One region of the Anaerobacillus sp. CMMVII genome, then DNA from elsewhere that is predicted to be linked to it. Evidence: a T-box and tRNA genes for the amino acid it is inferred to sense, from the RefSeq annotation. Region 1 holds a T-box; the other holds one or more tRNA genes.
What was found. The T-box of region 1 lies ahead of leuS (leucine--tRNA ligase). A T-box ahead of a tRNA ligase gene usually reads a tRNA of that ligase, here a tRNA-Leu.
Positions count from the first base shown of each region.

Region 2: it has a tRNA-Leu gene. The T-box ahead of leuS (leucine--tRNA ligase) is inferred to sense a tRNA for this amino acid. The anticodon was not compared.

Region 1 is NZ_JACEHK010000002.1:318,279-330,551, reverse strand. Features, by position in the region: gene H1D32_RS05695 (hypothetical protein) at 233-622, shown strand; gene H1D32_RS05690 (hypothetical protein) at 749-1,768, opposite strand; gene H1D32_RS05685 (RNA polymerase sigma factor) at 1,755-2,282, opposite strand; gene leuS (leucine--tRNA ligase) at 2,693-5,110, opposite strand; T-box leader at 5,251-5,475, opposite strand; gene H1D32_RS05675 (MDR family MFS transporter) at 5,725-6,921, opposite strand; gene ltaE (low-specificity L-threonine aldolase) at 7,279-8,301, shown strand; gene mnmL (tRNA modification radical SAM protein MnmL/YtqA) at 8,371-9,327, shown strand; gene mnmM (tRNA 5-(aminomethyl)-2-thiouridylate-methyltransferase MnmM) at 9,331-9,903, shown strand; gene H1D32_RS05655 (beta-class carbonic anhydrase) at 10,023-10,598, shown strand; gene H1D32_RS05650 (YjcZ family sporulation protein) at 10,639-10,890, opposite strand; gene speD (adenosylmethionine decarboxylase) at 10,991-11,800, opposite strand; gene H1D32_RS05640 (tetraprenyl-beta-curcumene synthase family protein) at 12,197-12,273, opposite strand, start outside.
Region 2 is NZ_JACEHK010000015.1:142,218-154,490, forward strand. Features, by position in the region: partial or broken gene H1D32_RS17970 (GNAT family N-acetyltransferase) at 1-1,138, shown strand, start outside; gene H1D32_RS17975 (FixH family protein) at 1,222-1,641, shown strand; gene H1D32_RS17980 (glycerol-3-phosphate responsive antiterminator) at 1,710-2,258, shown strand; gene glpK (glycerol kinase GlpK) at 2,439-3,932, shown strand; gene H1D32_RS17990 (glycerol-3-phosphate dehydrogenase/oxidase) at 4,202-5,881, shown strand; gene H1D32_RS17995 (phospho-sugar mutase) at 6,230-7,966, shown strand; gene H1D32_RS18000 (aspartyl-phosphate phosphatase Spo0E family protein) at 8,163-8,351, shown strand; tRNA gene H1D32_RS18005 (tRNA-Ser) at 8,472-8,564, shown strand; tRNA gene H1D32_RS18010 (tRNA-Asp) at 8,572-8,647, shown strand; tRNA gene H1D32_RS18015 (tRNA-Phe) at 8,673-8,748, shown strand; tRNA gene H1D32_RS18020 (tRNA-Leu) at 8,786-8,871, shown strand; tRNA gene H1D32_RS18025 (tRNA-Arg) at 9,060-9,136, shown strand; gene H1D32_RS18030 (FeoA family protein) at 9,346-9,576, shown strand; gene feoB (ferrous iron transport protein B) at 9,573-11,570, shown strand; gene H1D32_RS18040 (FeoB-associated Cys-rich membrane protein) at 11,584-11,733, shown strand; gene H1D32_RS18045 (BadF/BadG/BcrA/BcrD ATPase family protein) at 11,862-12,273, shown strand, end outside.

The DNA of each region.
Region 1 (12,273 bases):
AACTAGGCTCTTTTCGTAAACATTGCTCCTGCGGTTACTCGTCGCACAAAAAAACTTGTTGCTATTTAACCAAAGATAATTAGAAAAATCCCTTAGTTGAAGAATTCACCCAGTAAAATAAGTAAGAAAAGAGCAATGCTTACTAAATAAGTAGTGAAATCTTAGTGTTCACTTAAGCAATAAACTTTACGAAAACAACCTTTAACTAAAGAGTCGTGTAAGGGGGAAAAAGATGGAGAAAACTGAGTTGTTAATAAAACTAAGAGAATACTTATTTTCTGGGGAGATAGCTAAAGGTGTTTATATCGATGTAAATGTTGAAAAAGAGCCACGTTATTCTCCTGTAGGCTTTCTATTAAAAGAGTTTGGGCTATCAGATCTCGATCTAGTTTATTTAACTGAAAGTATGAAATCAACCTTAGATATTAAAGGCCTTTTAACTGGAGAGGTAAAGTTACCTGAGAGAATTGTGAACAAGGTAAAAGTACCATTAACGTTCCTAGGCTTTAACGAAGCAGATTTATCACTTCTAGAAGAAAAAAATGACGGACTTGTGCACGAAGAGCTTTATATCGCCATCTTTGACCTCCTAAATAATGACCAGTTTGATTACAATAATTGAAAGCGGTTACATTTGATCGATACCTTTCTTAGATACTAGTCAGTACACTACTAATCCTAACTAAACGCTATTAGTAATTGATAAAGTAATCGCCAGGAAGCAATTCCTGGCGATTTTTTCCACAGCTTATTCAAACGAATCGGCAATTTCAACTAATTCCGCGATGGTATATTTCTCGACGTCTCTTTCATCTAAATACATAATAATCCTGTAATTCAACTCACCGTCATCCCAGAGCAGAACTTGTGTCCGGCCATCTAAGATATAAAGTGCCTTTCTGCCGTCACTCAGTTGTACTTGTTGAAAAGATTCCCTCGGTAGTTCGTGTTCACCCGGTGGATCTTCAATTGAAATATGTGACAAAATAAAGACTTGCATTCTATTTTCTTCGTCACTATAATCAATGTTCAAATAAGAAGACCTATATGGAACAATACTACCCTCTACTTGTGTCCATGTGGGCTCAAATGGCATTATGGCAGGCTTTTTAATATCATAAGGAAAATCCTCAATTTTACTTATTGCGATAGCTCCTGACATTGATTGTTGCTGTTGTACAAAATCCATAAAACTCTCAACATCCTCTAATTCGTTGGTTGTCATGTAAATGCCAGTGTGGTCGAAACCAATAAACGTTGGAAATTCTGTCACGCCGAACGCCTCTACATATTCAGAGTCAGGAATTAATATATGAAATTCCTCTAGCCTATCAAGTGAATCAATTGTCATCAACTCTTCATAAATTTGGAATTGTCTTTTCAACTCCGGATCTAGGCTTTCATCCTCACTCCAAGATTCATACGGGATTTCTTCAAAAAAGGCAACGAGGCGAAACTCATAAAAATCCGTTGGCTTTAACTCATTAATAGCCGTTTCTTCATCCATCAACTCCGTCCCTGGGACAACTTGTTCATTCGTAAATAATAGATGCGCTCCGAACAAACCTCCGATTATCAGGAGAAACGTGGTCAGAGCCACAGGAATTGCCGAGTGGAAAAAACGAGCCAATTTTGCTTTTTTGTTTGTACGGTCAATGCTGTTTATTAACATTCTATACGTTTCTTTTTTTTCTATCTCATTTAGGTGGAGATCTTCAAAGCGTTGAAAGGTGCGGTCCAATTCATATTCAGTGTCATGCTGTTTCATGATTGTATCCCTCCTTTTCCATTTGTTGTTTTAATGCTGCCAAGCCCCGAAATAACGTATTTTTTACTTTGCTTTCATTCCAGTTTAAAATTTCGGCAGTCTCCTCAATCGTCAGTCCTTTTATTTTTCGTAATATAATAACCTCCTGATAGGGCCGCTTTAACTTTTTTAACGAACGATATAAAATCTCTTCTGCCTCTCCTAAAGTTGCTAGTTGCTCTGGACAACGTTCGGCCGAAGGATATGTCGTAAATGATTCTACAACATACTGAATTGGCCTTCGCTTTCGCTGAAAATCGATCGTCGTATTTCTTGCAATCTTATATAACCAATTTTTCTCACTAGCCTTTCCCTCAAAACTGGCCAATCCATTGTACGCCCGAAGAAACGTATCGTGCATCAAATCCTTTGCTTCGGCATGGTCACCGATCATCATTAAAATAAAGCGGTAAATCTCATCACTATATAAGCCGTACCACTGTTGAATTTTTTCCTTTGCAAGCTCCTCTTCCAAAGAATACCACCTCTCTTTCTTTATCTATGCACCCTAAAGACGTATGTCTTATAGAAAAGTTTCAATTTTTTTTAAGCTCTTTTCTAAAAGATTGTTGCTACTTGCTTTTTGAAAACAACCTTTTCTAAAGAAGTTCTACTATTTCACCTAAATTGACATTAACACTATACAGAAGTAAAGATGGGATTTTTAGAATTATTTCAAACGTAGGAATTCTTTTACCGAATGAACCCAAAACGAGCAGCAGAGCTAATAGCTAAAGTAGACAGTTTCGATTAAACAGTTTATTAGTTATTTCAACTTACACTTTCAAAAGTCCTACTCCAATCGTAAATTGTTAAGCTAAATCACAAAAAAAATGGAGGATGAATTAATAATTCATCCTCCACTTTTATTCGTTATTCTTTCATTTAGTTAGCGACGAAATTAACCAACTTATTAGGAACTGCAATGACTTTGCGAATAGTTTTCCCTGCTATTTCTTCACTAATTTTAGGATCAGCTTTCGCTAGTTCTTCCATTTCTTCACGGCTTGAATCATTCGGCATAAGCAGCTTACCCTTTAATTTTCCATTTACTTGAACAACAACTTCTACTTCATTTTCGACAAGCATCTTCTCATCAAAGACTGGCCATGCTTCATAAGCTAGCGTGGTACTATGACCTAACTTCTCCCAAAGCTCTTCAGCAATGTGTGGAGCAATTGGTGCAAGTAACTTAACAAACCCTTCTACAAACTCTTTTGGAATCTCGCTTTGCTTGTAGCTTTCGTTTATAAATACCATTAGCTGTGAAATGGCTACGTTAAAACGAAGACCTGATAAATCATCGGTAACTTTTTTCACGGTTTGATGATACACACGTTGATACGCCTCTGACCCTTCAGTTTCAGTAATTGTTGAGCTTAACTTACCATCTTCAGTAATGAACAATCGCCAGATACGGTCAAGAAAACGTCTTGCCCCGTCAAGTCCATTTTCACTCCAAGCAATGGATGCGTCAAGTGGGCCCATGAACATTTCATATAAACGAAGCGTATCAGCACCATGACTTGAAACAATATCATCAGGGTTTACAACATTCCCTTTTGACTTACTCATTTTTTCATTATTTTCACCAAGGATCATTCCTTGATTATATAGCTTTTGGAATGGTTCTTTTGTTGAAACTAGACCTAAATCGTATAAAAATTTGTGCCAGAAACGTGCATATAGTAAATGCAGGACAGCATGCTCTGCTCCACCAATATAGATGTCGACTGGTAACCATTTCTTTAGCTTTTCTGGGTCAGCCAATGCTTCTGAGTTGTTTGGATCAATATATCGTAAATAGTACCAACAGCTACCTGCCCAGTTAGGCATTGTATTTGTTTCGCGTCGGCCTTTCATACCTGTCACCGGATCAACGACATGAAGCCACTCTTTATTATTGGCTAATGGTGATTCCCCAGTATCAGAGGGTCTAATTTGATCCATTTTTGGTAAAAGAAGCGGAAGCTCTTCTTCAGGGACTGCAGTCATTGTACCGTCTTCCCAGTGGATGATTGGGATTGGTTCACCCCAATATCTTTGACGACTAAATAACCAATCGCGTAGACGGAATGTCACCTTGCCATTTCCTTTATTCTGTTCCTCTAACCAAGCAATCATTTTTGCGATCGCTTCTTTCTTGGTTAAACCATTAAGGAAATCAGAATTTACTAATTTACCATCACCAGTATAAGCCGCTTCATCTATATTTCCACCAGAAACAACTTCAACGATTGGTAACTCAAACGCACGTGCAAATTCATAATCTCGCTCATCGTGCGCTGGTACAGCCATAATTGCCCCTGTACCATAAGTAACTAACACATAATCTGCAATCCAAATTGGCAACTTTTCTCCATTGGCAGGGTTAATCGCGTATGCCCCTGTAAAAACACCCGTTTTTTCCTTCGAAAGTTCTGTACGTTCCAGGTCACTTTTCATTGAAATTTTCTTCTGATACGCTTCAACTGCTTCTTTTTGCTCACTAGTAACAATTGATTGAACTAATTTATGTTCAGGAGCTAACACTGCATAAGTTGCCCCAAATAATGTGTCTGGGCGAGTCGTAAAGACTGTAAAAGATGACTCATGGCCTTCAATGTCAAAGTGAATTTCCGCACCTTCTGAACGGCCAATCCAATTGCGTTGCATATCTTTGATGCTCTCAGACCAGTCTAACTCATCCAAATCATCCAAAAGTCGATCTGCATAGGCTGTAATTTTTAACATCCATTGTTTCATTGGACGGCGTTCAACTGGATGACCACCACGTTCACTTTTTCCATCGATCACTTCTTCATTTGCAAGAACTGTTCCAAGTGTAGGACACCAGTTAACCGCAACTTCATCAATATAAGCAAGACCGTTTTCATAAAGCTTTAGGAAGATCCATTGTGTCCATTTATAATAGTTAGGATCAATTGTACTTACTTCACGATCCCAATCATATGAAAAACCTAATGATTTGATTTGACGTCGGAAGGTATCTATGTTTTTTAGAGTAAATTCAGCTGGGTCATTTCCCGTATCAAGTGCATATTGTTCAGCAGGCAATCCAAACGCATCCCATCCCATTGGATGAAGAACATTGTAGCCTTGCATACGTTTCATTCTTGAAAGAATATCCGTAGCTGTATACCCTTCAGGATGTCCAACGTGTAGCCCAGCACCTGACGGGAATGGAAACATATCGAGAGCATAGAACTTCTCTTTATGTTCATCTTCCCCAGTTTTAAATGTTTTGTTTTCCTCCCAATACTTTTGCCACTTTTTTTCTATTTCCTGATGTGAAAAAGACATGTAAATAACCTCCTTGTTTATCTTTCTTATGAAATTTGAGTTTTGAGCTTAATGTAGATTTTTATGCCAAGATGAACTCATCACTCTTACTTTAAAACTTTTAACACCAATATAAAAAACCTCCCACCACTAACGTTAACGTTAGGGACGAGAGGTTAATAACATAATTATTCCCGCGGTACCACCCAATTTAGTGTTGGATACACTCACTTATTTGACACCTTAACGCGGCCGGACGACAAGAGTTACTAAACTTTCACCCTTGCAACTTTTAGGCGAGTTCGCGGATCTCTATGATTGACTTGCACCAACCGTCAATTCTCTAGGCACGAGGTTCCACTACTACTCCTCATCATTGTTTTTACACTTGTTAAGTTCGTTCATAATTTGTATTGTATGAATTTGTCGAATAAAAGTCAAGAGCTTATTCACATTCTTGTCAAAGTTTTTATATTCTATACTGAACAGTTGCTTTTGGTTACTACATAGTACATGTAATTTACATGCACTTCTCGCATTAGATGGTTCCTTTTCAAGCAGAACATCTTCAACTGCTTCAAGTTCTATCAAGCCACATCATAATAGAGTAGTCGCGAGGAAACTGGGATGATTAACTAGCTAACATTCAATTCTTTCTGGACAACAGTTCCTTGTAAACCACGATCATATAAATACGTACTTACGAAACCAATTAGAAAGAAAATCATTAATCCGTAAAACAACGTCTGCATACCAAACAAATCAACGACGACACCAACAAGGAACGGTCCAATCATTCTTCCGCCTGTTGCCACACTATTCACGATCCCTTGGTAAAATCCAGCTTTTCCTTTTGGTGCTAATTGATGAGCGATTGTAGGGACGGCAGGCCAGACGAACATTTCACCAATAGTTAAGATAATCATAGCTACAACGAAGACTACAAATACCTCTGCCTGGGCTACGACAAAAAATGAAACCATAAAAATAGCTAAGCCAAAGTAAATTTGGCCCTTCAACGTATGGAACCATTTCTTTATTAATGCAGAGATTAACGGTTGCCCTAGGACAATCAACGCTCCATTAACTGTCCAAATAACACTATACTGAGTTAAACTAATTCCCAACGATTGAGTATGAACAGAGATCGTGGTTTGCCACTGAACATAGGCAATCCAACAAGTAATAAAGCCTACACATAAAATGATGAGTGCTTTGAATCTAGCCTTATTTTCAATTGCAACGCTTTGATCAAATATATTCGTTTGTCCTGTTTCTGATGTATCTACCTTCATATTTTTATAACCGAAAAAAGCTACTAGGAAGAAGATTACATACATAAATCCATTGGCAAAGAATACATAATCAAATCTGATCGATGCGACAAGACCACCTAAAGCTGCCCCTACGGCAACGCCAAGATTTTGAGCAACATAAATTGAGTTAAATGCTTTTCTCCCTCCCTCTGGCCAAACGGAACCTGCCATTGCATACATTGAAGGGAAGGTTACACCGGAGCCAAACCCTAATCCAATCATTAAAACAACATAATAATACCAACTGTGATTTAACGCTAACGTAAACGCACTTACCATTGTAATGGTAATTCCCAATAAAATGGTTTTGTAGCCACCAACTCGATCAAAAAGTTTGCCACCAATTAAGTTACCAATCACTCCCGCTCCTGCATTTAGCATGAGCACTAATCCAGCGACACTTAATGATTTACCCAATTCCTGGTGAATAAAAATGGTGTTAAGCGGCCACAAAAAAGAAGCGCCTGTTACGTTAATCACCATTCCGATGACAAGCAACCATAACGCTTTAGGCATAATGACCTCTACCTCTCTCTTTATTTCGTTTCTCTAAGAAAATTGTATTCTATGCCATTAGATTTAGCAATGTTATTTTTAGTAAAGACTGTTTTCGAAAAGATTGTTGTTTCAATTAGAGAGTGATGAACTTGAAACATTATTATCTTTGGAAATCTTTCCTAAATTACGATTTGTTTAAAGGAAAAACTATCTGTTTATGCACCGAATTATTTTAAGTAGCCACATTGTTTACGATAGTTACCTAAGACTGTTTTTAATTCATGTAATCTAGGTTGTATACATAAAGCTTTTCCTAGTAGTTTAATGACATTTTGTGATAAAATGCTCAAAAAGCCTACATGAGGAGGATTCATATTGATTGATTTACGAAGTGATACAATTACAAGGCCAACGAAATCGATGCGTGAAGCAATGTACCTTGCTGAGGTTGGTGATGATGTTTATGGAGAAGACCCAACAATCAATGAGCTAGAAAATTTAGCGGCTGAAATGCTAGGCAAAGAGGCTGCATTGTTCGTAACAAGTGGAACACAAGGAAATCAGATTGCTGTCCTAACCCACTGTCGTCAAGGTGATGAGATTATTTTAGATGAAGATTCTCATATTGTCTTTTATGAAGGTGGGGCTATTTCTGCTTTTGCAGGAGTGCAACCACGCACAATAAAGTCAGAAGGTGGTTTTATCGATCCACAAAAGTTGCAAAACGCAATCCGGACGGATGATATTCACTTTCCTGATACTAGTTTAATCTGCTTAGAAAATACCCATAACCGTGCTGGTGGCGTTGCCATTCCCCCAAGTCATATGGAAAAGCTTTATCAAATCGCATCAGATCATAAGATCCCTGTCCATTTAGATGGTGCGCGTCTTTTTAACGCAGCCATTGCTTTAGGAGAGCCACTAACAGCATTTACCCAATATACAACGACTGTTCAGGTATGTTTGTCAAAAGGGCTAGGTGCTCCTGTTGGTTCCATTTTGGCAGGACCTAGAGACTTTATTGAGAAGGCACGAAAATGGCGGAAACGTTTAGGGGGAGGCCTAAGACAGGTAGGTATTCTAGGTGCAGCTGGTTTAATCGCTCTAACTGAAATGGTGGACCGCTTGGCAGAAGATCATGAAAATGCAAAAGTACTTGCGCAAGGCTTAGCGAATCATCCTCTTCTCACCGTAGCAAATAGTGTAGATACAAACATCGTCCTCATTGATATCCAAAAGACGGGGATGCATTCATCACATTTTATCGAAAAACTTAAAGACGTAGGAATTTTAGCAGTAGCTTTCGGCCCAGAAACAGTTCGTTTTACGACTCATTATGATTTAAATAGAGAGAAAATTGAACAAGCTATAGAGAGAGTTTTGAGTTTTGAGTTTTGAGTTTTGAGTTTAAGCATCGTAGTAATTTCATTTTAATATTTACTATCGCTTTTTAGGAAGGATTAATTTATGAATAAAATAATTGAGCAAGTCCCTTTAATGTTTGGCGTTAAAAGGTACCATTCATGGAATTTTCACCTTCGCCAACAGTTTGGTGAAAAGATTTTTAAAATCCCTTTAGATGCTGGTTTTGATTGCCCCAACCGAGATGGTTCTGTTGCTAGTGGTGGCTGCACCTTTTGTAGCGAACGTGGATCTGGAGATTTTGCAGGTGATCGCAAAGATGACCTCATCACACAATTTAATAACATAAAAGAAAAGATGCACTCAAAATGGCCAAACGGTAAATATCTTGGGTATTTTCAGGCATACACAAATACGTATGCGCCTGTAGAACAATTAAGAGAAATGTATGAAGTCATTTTAGAACAAGAAGGTGTTGTTGGTCTTTCCATCGCAACAAGACCCGATTGTTTACCTGATGATGTCGTAGAGTATTTAGGTGAACTGAATAAAAAGACATATTTATGGGTTGAATTAGGCTTACAAACAGTTCACCAGCGGACCGCGGATTTAATCAATCGCGCCCACGATTATCAAACATATGTTGATGGTGTTGAAAAGTTACGAAAACATAACATTCGCATTTGTTCCCATATTATTAATGGACTTCCACTTGAGAATTATGACATGATGATGGAAACAGCTAGAGAGGTTGCAAAGCTTGATGTTCAAGGCATAAAAATTCATCTGCTCCATTTATTAAAGAAAACACCTATGGTAAAGCAATATGAAAAAGGAATGCTTGAATTTATGAGTGCCCAAGACTACATTAAACTTGTCTGTGATCAGCTTGAAGTCATTCCACCAGAAATGGTCATCCACCGATTAACAGGAGATGGACCTGCCGACTTAATGATCGGTCCAATGTGGAGCTTAAATAAATGGGAAGTCTTAAATGGCATCGAGGCTGAGCTAAAAAGTAGAAACAGTTGGCAAGGGAAGTATTATCAAAGGGGGAACTAATAGATGAATGTATTAGGAATCCTACCTTTCGCTAGACAACTCTTACAAAATGTCGTTTCCAAAGGAGACAGTGTTATTGATGGCACTGCCGGAAATGGACATGACACCTTGTTTTTGGCTCAATTGGTGGGTGAGGCAGGTCGTGTCTATGCATTTGATATCCAAGAAACTGCGATTTGTAAGACGAAAGAGCGTTTACTAGAACATAATGCCCTTACACAGGTAACTCTTTTTCAAAAAGGACACCAAGAGGCTAACGGATTAGTTCCAGCAAATGTACATGGAAACCTTGCTGGTGCTATTTTTAATCTTGGGTATCTACCTGGTGGCGATAAAAGTATCGTGACAACACCTGAAACTACACTGAAAGCGATTCATGATATTTTCTTGATGTTAAAGAAAGGCGGCATCATCGTTCTTGTCGTTTATCATGGTCATGAAGAAGGCAAAAAGGAAAAAGCTCAACTTTTAGATTACGTAAGTAACATTAACCAAACAGATGGTCATGTCTTAAGCTATCAATTTTTAAATCAAAAAAATAATCCACCTTTTATTGTAGCGATTGAAAAAAGATAGTTTTTTCAAAACGCTCTTTTCTAAAAGCAACAAGGTTTACGAAAAATTTCAAAATTATTAAATAATGCAATTGACATCTCTTCTACTTTCTATAAAACTTAAAGAAAGGGGGAAGTCAAATGTCATTATTAGATCAGATTTTATCATTTAACGAAGCATTTGTTAGTGAAAAGCAATATGAACCATTTATGACAACAAAGTTTCCAAACAAAAAATTAGTTATCCTAACTTGTATGGACACTCGATTAAAACAATTACTTCCTAGAGCTATAAACCTTCAAAAAGGTGATGCAGTTATTATCAAAAATGCTGGAGCTGTTATCTCTCATCCATTCGGAAGTATTATGCGAAGCATTATCGTAGCGATTTATGAACTAGGTGCCCAAGAGGTGCTAGTCATTGGTCATCATAACTGTGGGATGGCTAGATTAGAAGCAAATTCTGTTTTAGATAAAGCAAAATCAAGGGGAATTAATCAAGAAACTCTAGAGGTTCTGCGGTATTCAGGCGTTAATATCGATTCGTGGTTAAAGGGGTTTAATGAAGTAGAGGATAGTGTGAAACATAGTGTTGAAATCGTTAAGAATCATCCGCTACTACCTAATAATGTCCCTGTTCACGGCCTAATTATCGATCCTGAAACAGGCAAACTGGAAAAAGTAGTTAATGGCTATCAAACAACCATGAGTTTATAAAAATTGAGAGGCTGACAGATGTCAGCCTCTCTTTTCTTCATTAGACAGCGGGTGTTGCCCAAGAAGCACCTATAATCACCAATAAAATAAACAACACAATGATTAACGTAAAGCCACTTCCAGCCCCATATCCAGGAGCCACATGACCTACTGGCATTGCGCCATAACCACAGCCTGCTAGCGGGGCTGCTGCGTGGCCAACCCCATGCATAGGAGCACCATAAGTTGGTGTAGCCGCACCCATAGTAGTACCTGCTGCTGCGCCAGTTACCGGTCCAAATCCTCCATACATAATAACACCACCTTCCCTGTTCCTTAATTCTAACCTATGCAACGAAGTGTGAATGTGGGTTAGGCAAGAGCGGAAATCGATTTGAAAACATAGCGCGTTTCTAGTTATACATATTTTTACCGTAAAAAATTTCATCCATTTCCATTGTTAACTTCTCCGTAATTTCATCTGCTTCTTCTTGATCAAGTGTTTCTTTTTTATAGCCAAATAAATAATTATTTAAATCAAACTCTTTTAGTTTACATTTAGTGTGAAAAATATTTTCTTGATATACATTTACATCGATCATATCAAATAAATTTTTCACATCATCTGGAATGTAATTTTGAATGGAATTAATTTCATGATCAATAAATAATTTATGACCATGGATATCCCTTGTAAATCCACGAACACGATAATCAATTGTCATTACATCCGTCTCAAATGAATGTATTAAATAATTTAATGCTTTTAAAGGGGAGATTTCTCCACAAGTTGAAACATCAATATCTGCTCGAAACGTACTAATCCCTTCATCTGGATGATACTCTGGATACGTATGGACGGTAATATGACTTTTATCTAAAGCCATTACAACCGAATCCGGAAGTGGTCCTGGTGATTCCTCGAATTGGTCTGTAGGTACTTCTACTACTGGCTCTTCAGATATTAACATCGTTACACTTGCACCTTGTGGTACATAGTCTTGTTGTGCAATATTCAAAACGTGAGCACCAATGATATCAGACACAGTCTTTAAAATGTGCGTCAATCTCTCAGCACTATATTGTTCGTCAATATACTCTATGTATGCCTCACGCTCTTCTTTTGTTTTCGTATAACAAACATCATACATATTAAAACTTAATGATTTCGTTAAATTATTAAACCCATGTAATGTTACTCTTTGCTCTGGTGTAAGTTTCATTTTAAAAACTCCCTTACTACGTAATATTAGGTTCAGTTTATTATTTTTATCTTACCCAAAGGCTCTTTTCGTAAACAGAGATTTGGTTGGATAACTTAGCTAGTTGTTAGAAAAGACAGGAGTTTTTTAGGCTCTTTTCTAAAAGATTGTTGCTAATAGCTTATAGGTCGTAACCAAGCGAACGCTTGGTTCTTCACGCTTTGCGTGAAGCTTTTGAGAATAAATAAGCCATTGGGACAAATAAATTTGTCCCAAAAAGCTTATTTATTCTCAAAAGACGACCTAAAAGCCACAAAGTTTACAAAAAGAGCCTAATAAAAAAACGCATATCGACTTGATATACGTTTAGTAAGAATTGTGCAAGCGCCCTTACATTACTTTTCTGTTTCACCTTTTTTATTTCTTCAACCGACGATACATCCAACCATTTATATAGAAAAATATCGTTGACCCTCCACCAATTCGTAGAAGAC
Region 2 (12,273 bases), on a different contig from region 1:
GGAACTTAAACTTAAAAAGTATCATTATTGGTGGCCGTATCCCTAACTATTCCAAACACTCTAATTCGTTAACACCAAGACAATACGTCGAGGAAGTTATCCATCATAACATATATGACCCTGTGTTAACCTTTCAGGTAATGAATGGGTTTACGTTGAAGAGAATTAACAAGAATTATTTAGACGATGATAATGCTTCGATGAAGTATGCTACGTTAATGGAGTGGAATAACATTGACTACCAGCCGATATCGAAGCGTCATTTTAAAACATCATTTCCTGTTAGAATTAGTGTCATTCAATATATGATGAAAAAATTGATGCGTTTGAAGATTTCGCTAAGCAATGTGAGTTTTACGTAGATGTGGCAGAAAGTTATCAATCTGATTTTGCCGTATTTCCAGAAATTTTTACTACGCAATTGTTATCATTCATTGAGGAAAAATCTCCAAGTCAAGCGATACGCAATTTAACGGAATTTACCGAGCAGTATATCTCATTATTCACAGGGCTAGCTGTAAAATACAATGTCAATATTATTGGTGGATCACACTTTGTTGAAGAAGAAGGGAAAATATATAATATTGCGTATTTATTTAGACGTGATGGAACGATTGAAAAGCAATATAAAATCCATATTACTCCGAATGAACGTAAATATTGGGGGATTACAGGTGGGGATGAAATAAAAGTATTTGACACTGACTGCGGAAAAATTGCGATACAAATTTGCTATGATATTGAATTTCCAGAATTAGGTCGGATTGCTACGGATAAAGGAGCTAATATAATCTTTACACCGTTTTGTACAGACGAACGCCAAGGCTTTTTACGAGTGAAATATTGCGCTCAAGCTAGAGCGATTGAAAATCAGGTTTATGTTGTATTAGCAGGGACTGTTGGGAACTTATCAGAAGCTGAAAATATGGACATTCAATATGCACAATCAGCTATTTTCACTCCTTCTGATTTTACATTCCCAAGGGATGGTATTGAAGGTGAATGTCCTGCAAATATTGAAACGGTAGTTGTTGGTGATGTTGATTTGGAAATATTACGACGGCATCGGAAATCTGGTAATGTCCAACAACTAAAAGATCGTCGTAAAGATTTGTATTCAATCAACTATAAATATTAAAAATCTGTTTATTTTCTTCACTATTTAACGTTTAGCAAGAGTACTTTAAGTTCATCCTAGTTAGCGACAAGGGGATGAAAAAAATGAAGATACAAGTCGATAAAGTGAAAATAAATAAGAAAATTGTATTTATTGCTAGCCTGTTTTTTATGTTTTTTAGTTTTTATTTATTTGGTGACCTTACGAATACATCGACCATTGAGGGACTTAAAGTAGAACTTTACCCGCTGAGTACGCCGCTTAAAGTCGGGGATCGTTCTGTTCTACAAGTACTAGTTTTTGATGAGCAATTACAAGCAAGAAAAGATCTCAACGTTGAAATAACCCTACTAGCTTCTAATGCGGTTGGCCACCAAATTGAGCAGAAATTAGCTCATGTTGAAAATGGGCTATATGAAACAAATGTCCAATTTTTTCATTCTGGAAATTGGGAAGCATTGGTTAATGTTAGTAAAGGAAGCTTTGTATACGAGAAAAAATTTCAGTTATTTGTGGAAAGATAGTCTAGTTCCAATACGTCCTATGTATGCTACAGTAAGTAGAAAAACGTAAAGGATAGGACGGTGTAATTATGGCTTTCAATGGTCAAAGAATTTTGCCGGCAGTTCGTAGGTACAAAGATCTTGAGAAGTTAGTGAAAAGTGACTATACGTATATTGTTTTGTTGAATAGCCATATCGGTCAATTGAAACATTTGATCCAATTAGCAAAGAACAATGAAAAAAAGGTGCTACTTCATGCCGATTTAGTTCAAGGCTTAAGAAATGATGAATATGCAGCACAATTTCTATGCCAGGATATTCGACCAGCTGGGCTAATATCAACAAGAAAAAATGTGGTGGTAACAGCTAAAAAACATCAGTTAATTTCAATTCAACGCTTATTTTTGCTTGATTCGATTGCACTCGAATCAAGCTATAAGCTGCTTGAAACAACCCAGCCCGACTTTATCGAAGTATTGCCAGGAGTAATGCCCCACATCATTAAAGAAGTTTATGAAAAATCACGTATTCCTATAGTTGCTGGCGGTTTGATACGGCAAAAGCATGAGGTAGGTGAGGCACTACGAGCGGGTGCTACTGCGGTTACTACGTCTAGAGCAGAATTGTGGTGGGATTGAAAAACGGGTTGAGTCCGATAACGCTTCTTTAATGATTGACAGCGTTTCCAGACGATGATTAAATGAAAATAAGTTAATAATTGCATCGGAGATAGGAGATTGGAAACAAATTATTTTCTAGTAGTTTTCTAGAATGTTGTTTTTGATCTTTTTTTTCGATATAGGGATTGGAGGCTTCCTATGGAAAAAAAATATATCCTTTCACTTGACCAAGGAACAACGAGCACAAGGGCTATTTTGTTTAATAAGAATGGAGAAATTGTTGGGTCAGCTCAAAAGGAATTTACACAATTGTTTCCAAATCCAGGTTGGGTGGAACATAATGCGAGTGAAATCTGGGGTTCAATCTTAGCGGTAATTGCTGAGCTTTTATCAAAGTCTGAAATTAAAGCAAATGAGGTAGCTGGCATTGGGATCACTAATCAACGGGAAACAACTGTTGTCTGGGAGAAAGAGACAGGACATCCTATTTATAATGCTATCGTTTGGCAGTCGCGACAAACTGCAGACATTTGTATGGAGCTAAAAGAAAAAGGCTTTGGGGAAATGGTTAGAGCAAAGACAGGTCTTTTAATTGATGCTTATTTTTCTGGGACCAAAGTGAAATGGATATTAGACAATGTAGAAGGTGCTAGGAGAAAAGCAGAAAACGGAGAGTTACTTTTCGGTACGATTGATACATGGCTCATTTGGAAGTTGTCTGGTGGAAAGGCTCACATAACAGATTACTCAAATGCCTCACGTACGTTAATTTATAATATTTATGACTTACAATGGGATGAAGAATTACTTGAAATGCTTACGATACCTAAAGTGATGCTACCAGAAGTACGGCCATCATCTGAGATTTATGCTACGACTTTAGGTACTCATTTCTTTGGTCAGGAGGTACCTATTTCCGGTGCAGCAGGAGATCAGCAAGCAGCTTTATTCGGGCAAGCTTGTTACTCAGAAGGTATGGCAAAAAACACGTATGGAACCGGCTGCTTTATGCTAATGAATACGGGGGATAAAGCAGTTAAATCTGAACATGGTTTGTTAACCACGATAGCCTGGGGAATTGACGGGAAGATCGAGTATGCATTAGAAGGAAGTATTTTTGTGGCAGGCTCTGCAATTCAATGGTTGCGGGATGGGCTAAGAATGATTAAATCAGCCGCTGATAGTGAGAAGTATGCGACGAGAGTTGAGTCAACAGATGGAGTTTACGTTGTTCCAGCTTTTGTAGGACTTGGAACACCATACTGGGATAGTGAGGTTCGTGGGGCTATTTTTGGTTTAACTCGTGGTACGGAGAAAGAACATTTTGTACGCGCAACGTTAGAATCACTTGCTTATCAAACAAAAGACGTCCTTACTGCTATGGAGGCCGATTCTGGAATACAACTAAAAACACTTCGTGTTGATGGTGGTGCAGTAGCAAATAATTTCTTAATGCAATTTCAAAGTGATATTTTAGGCGTAACGGTTGAGCGTCCAACGATAAATGAAACCACAGCTTTAGGTGCTGCATATTTAGCGGGGCTAGCTGTTGGTTTTTGGACTAATCGTACAGAGATAGCTGAGCAATGGAAAATAGATCGAACTTTTAAAGTAAATATGACTACAACCAATCAAGAAAAGTTATATCGAGGCTGGAAAAAGGCAATAGAAGCCACTACTGCCTTTAAGTAAGCTGTTTTCTCAAAGATTGTTGCTATTAGCTTTTAGGTCGTAACCAAGAGAATGCTTGGTTACGACCTAAAAGCAACAAAGTTTACGAAAACAGCCTTCCGAAAAGAGCCTTTAGTAAAAATAGTAGTAACAGATTTGAATAAAAATAATATAATGGTTTTAAGTTAATAAATTGGTCGGAGAATTGGAGAGACCACAACACTCTATTTAAAATAATGAGTTGTTGTGGTCTTTTCGCGTATTCTGCGAATTAATAGGGGGTTTATTAAATGGCAATCCTGTTTTCAGGACTACACCGCACGAGTGTTTTACAACAAATGTCAAATCAGGAATTAGACCTTTTAGTTATTGGAGGGGGAATTACCGGGGCAGGAATCGCTCTTGATGCCCAAGTTCGGGGAATTCAAACAGGATTGATTGAAATGCAAGATTTCGGGGCCGGGACATCTAGTCGATCAACGAAACTAGTTCATGGCGGACTAAGGTATTTAAAACAGTTAGAGATAAAGCTAGTAGCAGAAGTAGGGCAAGAACGAGCCATCGTTTATGAAAATGCTCCACATGTGACAACTCCAGAGTGGATGCTTTTACCAATAATAAAAGGTGGGACATTTGGAAGATTTACGACATCGCTTGGTTTAAAGATTTATGATTTTTTAGCGAAAGTAAAAAAATCAGAACGACGTTATATGTTAAATAAACAAAAAGCTTTGGAAAAAGAACCATTGCTTCTTAAAGATAAGTTAAAGGGTGCCGGAGTATATGTAGAATACAAAACAGATGACGCAAGGCTAACCATCGAAATTATAAAAGAAGCTGTTGCACGAGGAGTGTTAGCAGTTAATTATGCCAAAGCAGAAGGGTTTATTTACGAAAACAAAAAGGTTGTAGGTGTAAAGGTTGTTGATCAGTTTACTGGTGGAGTCACTGAAATTAGGGCGAAAAAGATCGTTAACGCAGCAGGTCCTTGGGTAGATTCCTTACGTGAAAGAGACAATTCGAAAAAAGGAAAGTATTTATACTTAACTAAAGGTGTCCATCTAGTTATCGATCAATCTCGTTTTCCCTTAAAGCAGTCAGTCTATTTCGACACAAAGTGTGATGGGCGGATGTGCTTTGCTATTCCTCGTGATGGGAAAACTTATGTTGGCACCACTGATACCTTTTATAAAGATGATATTACTGATCCTAGAATGACTGTAGCTGATCGTACTTACATTATCGAAGCTGTTAATTATATGTTTCCTGACGTAAATTTAACAACTCAAGATATTGAATCTTGCTGGAGTGGGTTGCGGCCATTAATTCACGAAGAAGGAAAAAATTCCTCTGAAATTTCACGAAAGGATGAAATATTCATCTCTAAAAGCGGGCTAATCTCGATAGCTGGTGGAAAATTAACAGGTTACCGGAAAATGGCTCAACGTATAGTTGATTTTGTTGGGAAAGATCTTGGCATTCAAAACCCATGTACAACGAATAAAATCAGGCTAGCAGGTGGTGATTTTGGTGGTGCTGCTAATTTTCCGAAATTCCTAGAAGAAATGACAAAGGAGGGAATGAGACTCGGACTACCAAAGGAAGAAGCTTTAAACCTAAGCAAACGATATGGAACTAACGTAAAACGGGTTTTTGAGATAATGGAAATTGACGGAGATAAAGCAAATAGGTATGACCTTTCAAAAGAGGTATTTGCAGCTTTAGTTTATGGAATTGAAAATGAAATGGTATCTACACCAGTAGATTTTTTTAATCGGCGTACAGGGGCAATCTTCTTTAATATTCAATGGGTTCGCAGATGGAAAGAACCGGTGCTAAATTATATGAAGAAACGTTTCAACTGGAATTATACAGAATATCAAACTCATAAATGGAAAGTAGAACAACAAATTGAACATGCGACTGTTGCAGTTGATGAATTTATAGATAAAAATCGACAAGTCATTTAGTATGTATATGGTAACCGAGTCCCCTCAATTGAAATGAAAATAGGGGGCTCATTTTGTCTCTAAATAAAGGCACTCATCAAGCAAAGTGTGAAGAGGCAAGGAGGACTACGCTAAGCAAAAAATAGGATTATTAAACACATGCTAAGAATAAATTTTGCCCAGATCTAGGTTTTAATTGAAACATGGATCTTTTACTCGGACCACTTGACAAAGACTTTAGAATAATAAAGAATAAACTAGATGTTGAAATGTTAATAAAAATGTCGAACTATAATTGACATTTTCAATCTATTTTACTGTTAAAATGTAGGATGTATCAAAAATAACTAAACGTGAGGGGGTTCATCGATGAATTGGAAAAGTACATACGAATTATGGGTAAACCATAACGATATTGATGGAGAATTAAAAGCTCAATTGCAACAAATGAATGGCAATGACCAGTTAATCGAGGAATGTTTTTATAAGAACTTAGAATTTGGTACTGGAGGTATGCGTGGGGAGATAGGTCCTGGTACTAACAGAATGAATGTTTATACAATTCGTAAAGCAGCTGAAGGGTTAGCAGAATACATAAAAGCACATGGTGAAAAAGCGATGGAAAGAGGAGTAGCGATTGCTTACGATAATCGCTTTATGTCACAGGAATTTGCATTAGAATCTGCGTTGACTCTAGGAAAGCACGGGATAAAGAGCTATTTGTTCAAACAGTTACGTCCAACGCCGGAATTATCATTTGCCGTTCGTTATCTACAGGCATTTTCGGGGATTGTTATTACAGCAAGTCACAATCCCCCAGAATATAATGGCTTTAAGGTCTATGGGGATGATGGTGCTCAACTAACACCAGATGCCGCTCAGTTTCTAGTTGATAAAGTTAATGAGGTTGAAAATGAGCTACTGATTGAAGTAGCTGAAAAGCAATCTCTGTTAGCTACTGGTCAATTGGTTATGGTTGAAGAAGAAATTGATGAAGCTTACGTGGAAAAGCTAAAAACTGTAGTAGTAAATCATGAGCTAGTGAGTAAATATGGCAATGATGTAAAGATTGTTTTCACTCCTTTACACGGAACGGCTACTTTGCCAGTTCAACGTAGCTTTGAAGCTGTCGGATTTTCAAATTTCCATATTGTTGAAGAGCAAGCAGTTCCAGATCGTAAATTTTCAACAGTGGCTTCGCCAAATCCAGAAGAACATGCCGCTTTTGAAATGGCCATTAAGTACGGAGAAAGACTAGGAGCTGATGTTTTAATTGCCACTGATCCAGACGCTGATAGAGTTGGTGTAGCTGTAAAAGATGATCAAGGACAATATGTTGTTCTAACAGGAAACCAAACTGGTGCATTAATGGTAGAATACATTCTCTCGCAACAAAAGAAAGCGGGAATCTTACCTGAAAATGGGGTAGTTATAAAGACAATTGTTACTTCTGAACTAGGAAGAGTTATTGCCAATGCGTATGGGTTATCGGCAATTGATACATTAACAGGTTTTAAATTTATTGGTGAAAAAATAAGAGAGTTTGAAGACTCAGGTGAAAATACCTTTTTATTTGGATACGAAGAAAGCTATGGTTTCTTAATAAAAGACTTTGCAAGGGATAAGGACGCTATACAAGCAGTATTATTAGCAGCAGAACTTGCAGCTTACTATAAGTCTCAAAATAAAACAATGTACCAAGGATTGTTAGAGCTTTTTGAAAAATACGGTTTTTATCTAGAAGGATTACAATCGATCACCCTCAAAGGAAAAACAGGCATTGAGAAGATGAATCAAATGATTACTTCTTTTAGAGAAAATCCACCGCAAGAATTTGCTGGATTGAAAGTTGTGGCAGTAGAAGATTATCTAACCAAACAACGGAAGGATTTAAATCTAGAAACTGTTGAAGATATTTTACTTCCAAAGTCAAACGTTCTAAAATATATTCTAGAAGGAAACTCTTGGATCTGTGTCCGTCCATCAGGAACTGAACCGAAAATAAAGTTCTATTTCGGAACAACGAGCAATTCATTAAAGAATAGTGAGGAAAACATCGCTAACCTTAAAGCTTCAGTCATGGAGAAACTTAATATCACCAACTAATGTAGTTCTTTGGTCACAAAATGTTCAAACTTTTAACACGTGTTTCTAAGAAGATATTTTATAATTAAAGCACATGGATTGCACTATGTGCTTTTTTTATATTAATTAATGTACAAGCTGTGAGATTCATCACAGGACTTTCTACTGAAAAAAGGTAAAATTAAGGAAATAAGTCATCTTTAAGGTGGTGCGTAAAATGTGTTCACAACATTCTTTAAGGTTTTATATTGAGAATAAGAGGCAGGATATGATAAAGGCTGCTGAAAATTTTGGGATGAATGCAGAGATTACGATTAAGCATAGTCAAGAGTTGGATGAGCTCCTCAATCAATATTGGAGAGTAGTATTTGAAACAAATGAAAATCCTGTAGTCAAATTCTCTTGAAAAAAACTTTTTTTCAGCAGATGTTGACAAAACTAAATAACCCTGATAATATATATTCTTGTGACTGACATTTTTTTAATTGTTTTTTCACATGAAAGTTAATAGTAATTGTGTTCAAACGGAGGAATACCCAAGTTCGGCTGAAGGGATCGGTCTTGAAAACCGACAGGCGGGTTAAACCGCGCGGGGGTTCGAATCCCTCTTCCTCCGCCATTTTCTTGGACCCGTGGTGTAGCGGTTAACATGCCTGCCTGTCACGCAGGAGATCGCCGGTTCGATCCCGGTCGGGTCCGCCACTTTTATGAATTAGTAATTACTAATGGCTCGGTAGCTCAGTCGGTAGAGCAGAGGACTGAAAATCCTCGTGTCGGCGGTTCGATTCCGTCCCGAGCCACCATTTAAATTTTATACTAGCAAGTCCGTTTTTTGGTTATGCCGGGGTGGTGGAATTGGCAGACACACAGGACTTAAAATCCTGCGGTAGGTGACTATCGTGCCGGTTCAAGTCCGGCCCTCGGTACTCTTATTTATTTTTGAAATCACAACATGCGCTCTTAGCTCAGCGACGAGCAGATACATCAATGAACCACAGCGAGTTGTTTCGACGCAAAAAACAACGAAGCATTACTAGTAGAGGAAGAAACAGGATCTACGGAGCGAAACATCGTCCGTAAGCATCGTGAATAAGCCTCATTGAAATCACAACATGCGCTCTTAGCTCAGCTGGATAGAGCATGGCACTTCTAATGCCAGGGTCGGGAGTTCGAATCTCTCAGGGCGCGCCATAAAATTGGAAATCGTCTGAGCATTAAAGGGAACTAACATTGTTAGTTCCCTTTTTATTTTGTTATGAATTTAGTGTGATTGACAATTACACTATTAAAATGTAGTTAAGAACAAAAAAGGAATTTTTTTCTATTCCTATTTACAGATATCTACACACGATATAGACTAATTTTGATAATGATTATCAATGTTGTTTGGGGGTCTTCTAATGGTCTTAGCTAGTGTAAATGAAGGGGAAAAAGTAAGAATTACTGATTTATCAAAAAGTAATCATCTGATAAAAAGGAGATTATTAGATTTGGGGATTTTTGAGGGAATTGAAGTAAATATCCTAAGGAAAATGCCTTTTGGTGGTCCAATTTTAATTGAGTGTAAAGGTAATAGGATCGCTATTCGAAAAGTCGATCTTTCCAGAATAGAAGTGGAGTCTTCACGATGAAAAAAGTTGCCTTAATTGGAAATCCGAATACAGGAAAAACTTCACTTTTTAATCAGCTTACTACATCTTACGCCTATGTGGGCAATTGGAGTGGAGTAACTGTTGAAAAAAAGATTGGAAAGTTAAAAAGGCAACATGGAGAGCTTATTGATTTACCTGGCTTGTATACCTTAAATCCTCTAACAGAGGATGAAGCAGTTGTTTCTAATTTTTTAGTGAATGATACATATTCTATGGTTTTAAATATCGTTGATGCGTCCCAGCTTCATCGTAACCTACATCTAACAATTCAGTTACTTGAACTTGGGAAACCACTAATGGTCGGATTAAATATGACCGATGTTGCTGAACAGTATGGGACGAAAATAAACATAGTTCAATTAGCAAAAAAACTCAGTGTACCAGTTATACCAATTGTTGCCCGAACAGGTAAAGGGTGCTTAGCGTTAGGGGAGAAACTCTCAGACTATGACACTTCATATCCATTTCAACTTTATTATGGGCAGTTGATTGAGAAAGCAATAACAGAAGTAGATGGTTTACTGAAAGGTGATTCCCACCTTCCAAAGCGTTGGCTTGCTTTGCAGTTTTTTGAAGGAAACTCTTACGTATATTCATATCTTCAGTCACTCATTTCAAAACAGCAATTGGATAAAATACACGAAGAATTGGAGAAGAGTATAAAGGAAACAGAAGGGGTATTTTTACACCATTATATTTATCGTAAAAGAAATGAATTTATCCAAAAAATAGTAGAAGATGTAGAAGAGAAAGACATATCAACTTCCAAAACATTAACAGAAAAAATTGATACGGTTGTGACAAATCGCTTTTTAGGTGTTCCTATTTTTCTACTGACGATGTTTCTTGTCTTTATGCTAACCTTTGATTGGTTAGGTTTTCCTCTATCAGACCTTTTAGATGAATTTTTGTCAGGGCCGTTTACAGACTTAATCATTACGTTTCTTGCACTTATAAATGCATCGCCTTTTATTGAAGCGTTAATTGTGGATGGAATTATTGCTGGTGTCGGTGGGGTACTCGTGTTTATTCCCCAAATTTTTATTATGTACATCTTCATTTCATTCTTAGAAGACTCGGGATATATGGCAAGGGTAGCGTTAGTTATGGACCGGTTTATGGAGAAGATTGGGTTGAATGGGAAAGCATTTATACCGATGATCATCGGCTTTGGGTGTAATGTACCAGGCGTAATGGCAGCTAGAACAATTGAGCAACCACGGGAACGCTTACTGACAATTATCTTAATGCCACTTATGTCGTGTTCTGCACGCTTACCTGTGTATGCATTGTTTGCAGCTGCATTTTTTGCTGACAACCAAGCCCTTATTGTCTTTTCCCTATATTTTTTAGGAATTGCGTTAGCGCTTTTGTTGGCAAAAGTCTTTTCTACAACACTATTAAAAAATGAAGCCTCTATTTTTGTTATAGAACTTCCACCATATCGTCTTCCGCATGGTGGAACACTAGTGAGAAGCGTTTGGGATAAAGGGAAGGGGTTTCTGAAAAAAGCAGGAACGATCATCTTCGCAGGTTCAGTTTTTATTTGGTTACTAACATACCTGGGTCCTGGTGGTGTAGACGTGGACATGGATGAGAGTTTTCTCGCGTTAATCGGTGGTGTCATAGCACCCATTTTAGAACCATTAGGATTTGGTACTTGGCAGGCTGGAGCCGCATTATTGACAGGTTTTATGGCAAAAGAAGTCGTGGTTTCGACGATGAATATTATTTATTACGCTCCAGACGTTGAAACATTACAAGCATTAATGACTTCACATTATACATCCTTATCTGCCTATAGCTTTATGGCCTTTATTTTGCTTTACATCCCATGTATGGCAACAGTAGCTACAATAAAGAAAGAGACAGCTTCAACGAAATGGACGATCGTCTCGATTGTCTATGCTCTAGTACTTGCCTATCTGTTATCGTTCCTTATTTATCAAGTTGGAAGTTTGCTAGGATATTAAAGGGGATGAGAAAATGGTAGGTAATGTAATCATTGGGGTTATGATCTTTGCATATGCAGGTTGGTCACTTTATAGATTTATCAAGAAATCAAAAGCTGGAAAGTGTGCTAGTTGTAGTGAACATGAAGGGTGTTCAGCATTCGATTGTGATGAAAAAAAATAAACGCGAGAGTACGTTACTTTTAGTTAAGTAGCGTATTTTTTTTACTATATTTTTAGCATTACACTATGAATATGTTGCAAATATATAACCATACTAAAAATGCAATAATTTCATAGTGAGGTGGTTTTGTGAAGAATGAGGAACTTGATTCCATATTTATTGGAATTGACGTAGGTTCTACTACGGTAAAAGCAACGGTAGTTAATCCTACTACGAAAGAAATATTATGGTCAGATTATCAACGTCATCATACAAAGCAAGCAGAAATGGTCCTCGAATTTTTAGTCCGAATTGGTAACGAATTCTCGTACATAAATAGAGATAAAATTCGTGTGTTTATTACGGGTTCAGGTGGTGGCCCAATTGCAGAACATATAGGAGCCAAGTTTGTTCAAGAGGTTAACGCTGTAACAATGACTGTAGAAGAACTACATCCAGATGTAGGAAGTGTTGTCGAACTAGGTGGCCAGGATGCAAAAATTATCATATTTAAAGAAAACGAAGAAACTGGGGACAAACAAGCGATCACCTCTATGAATG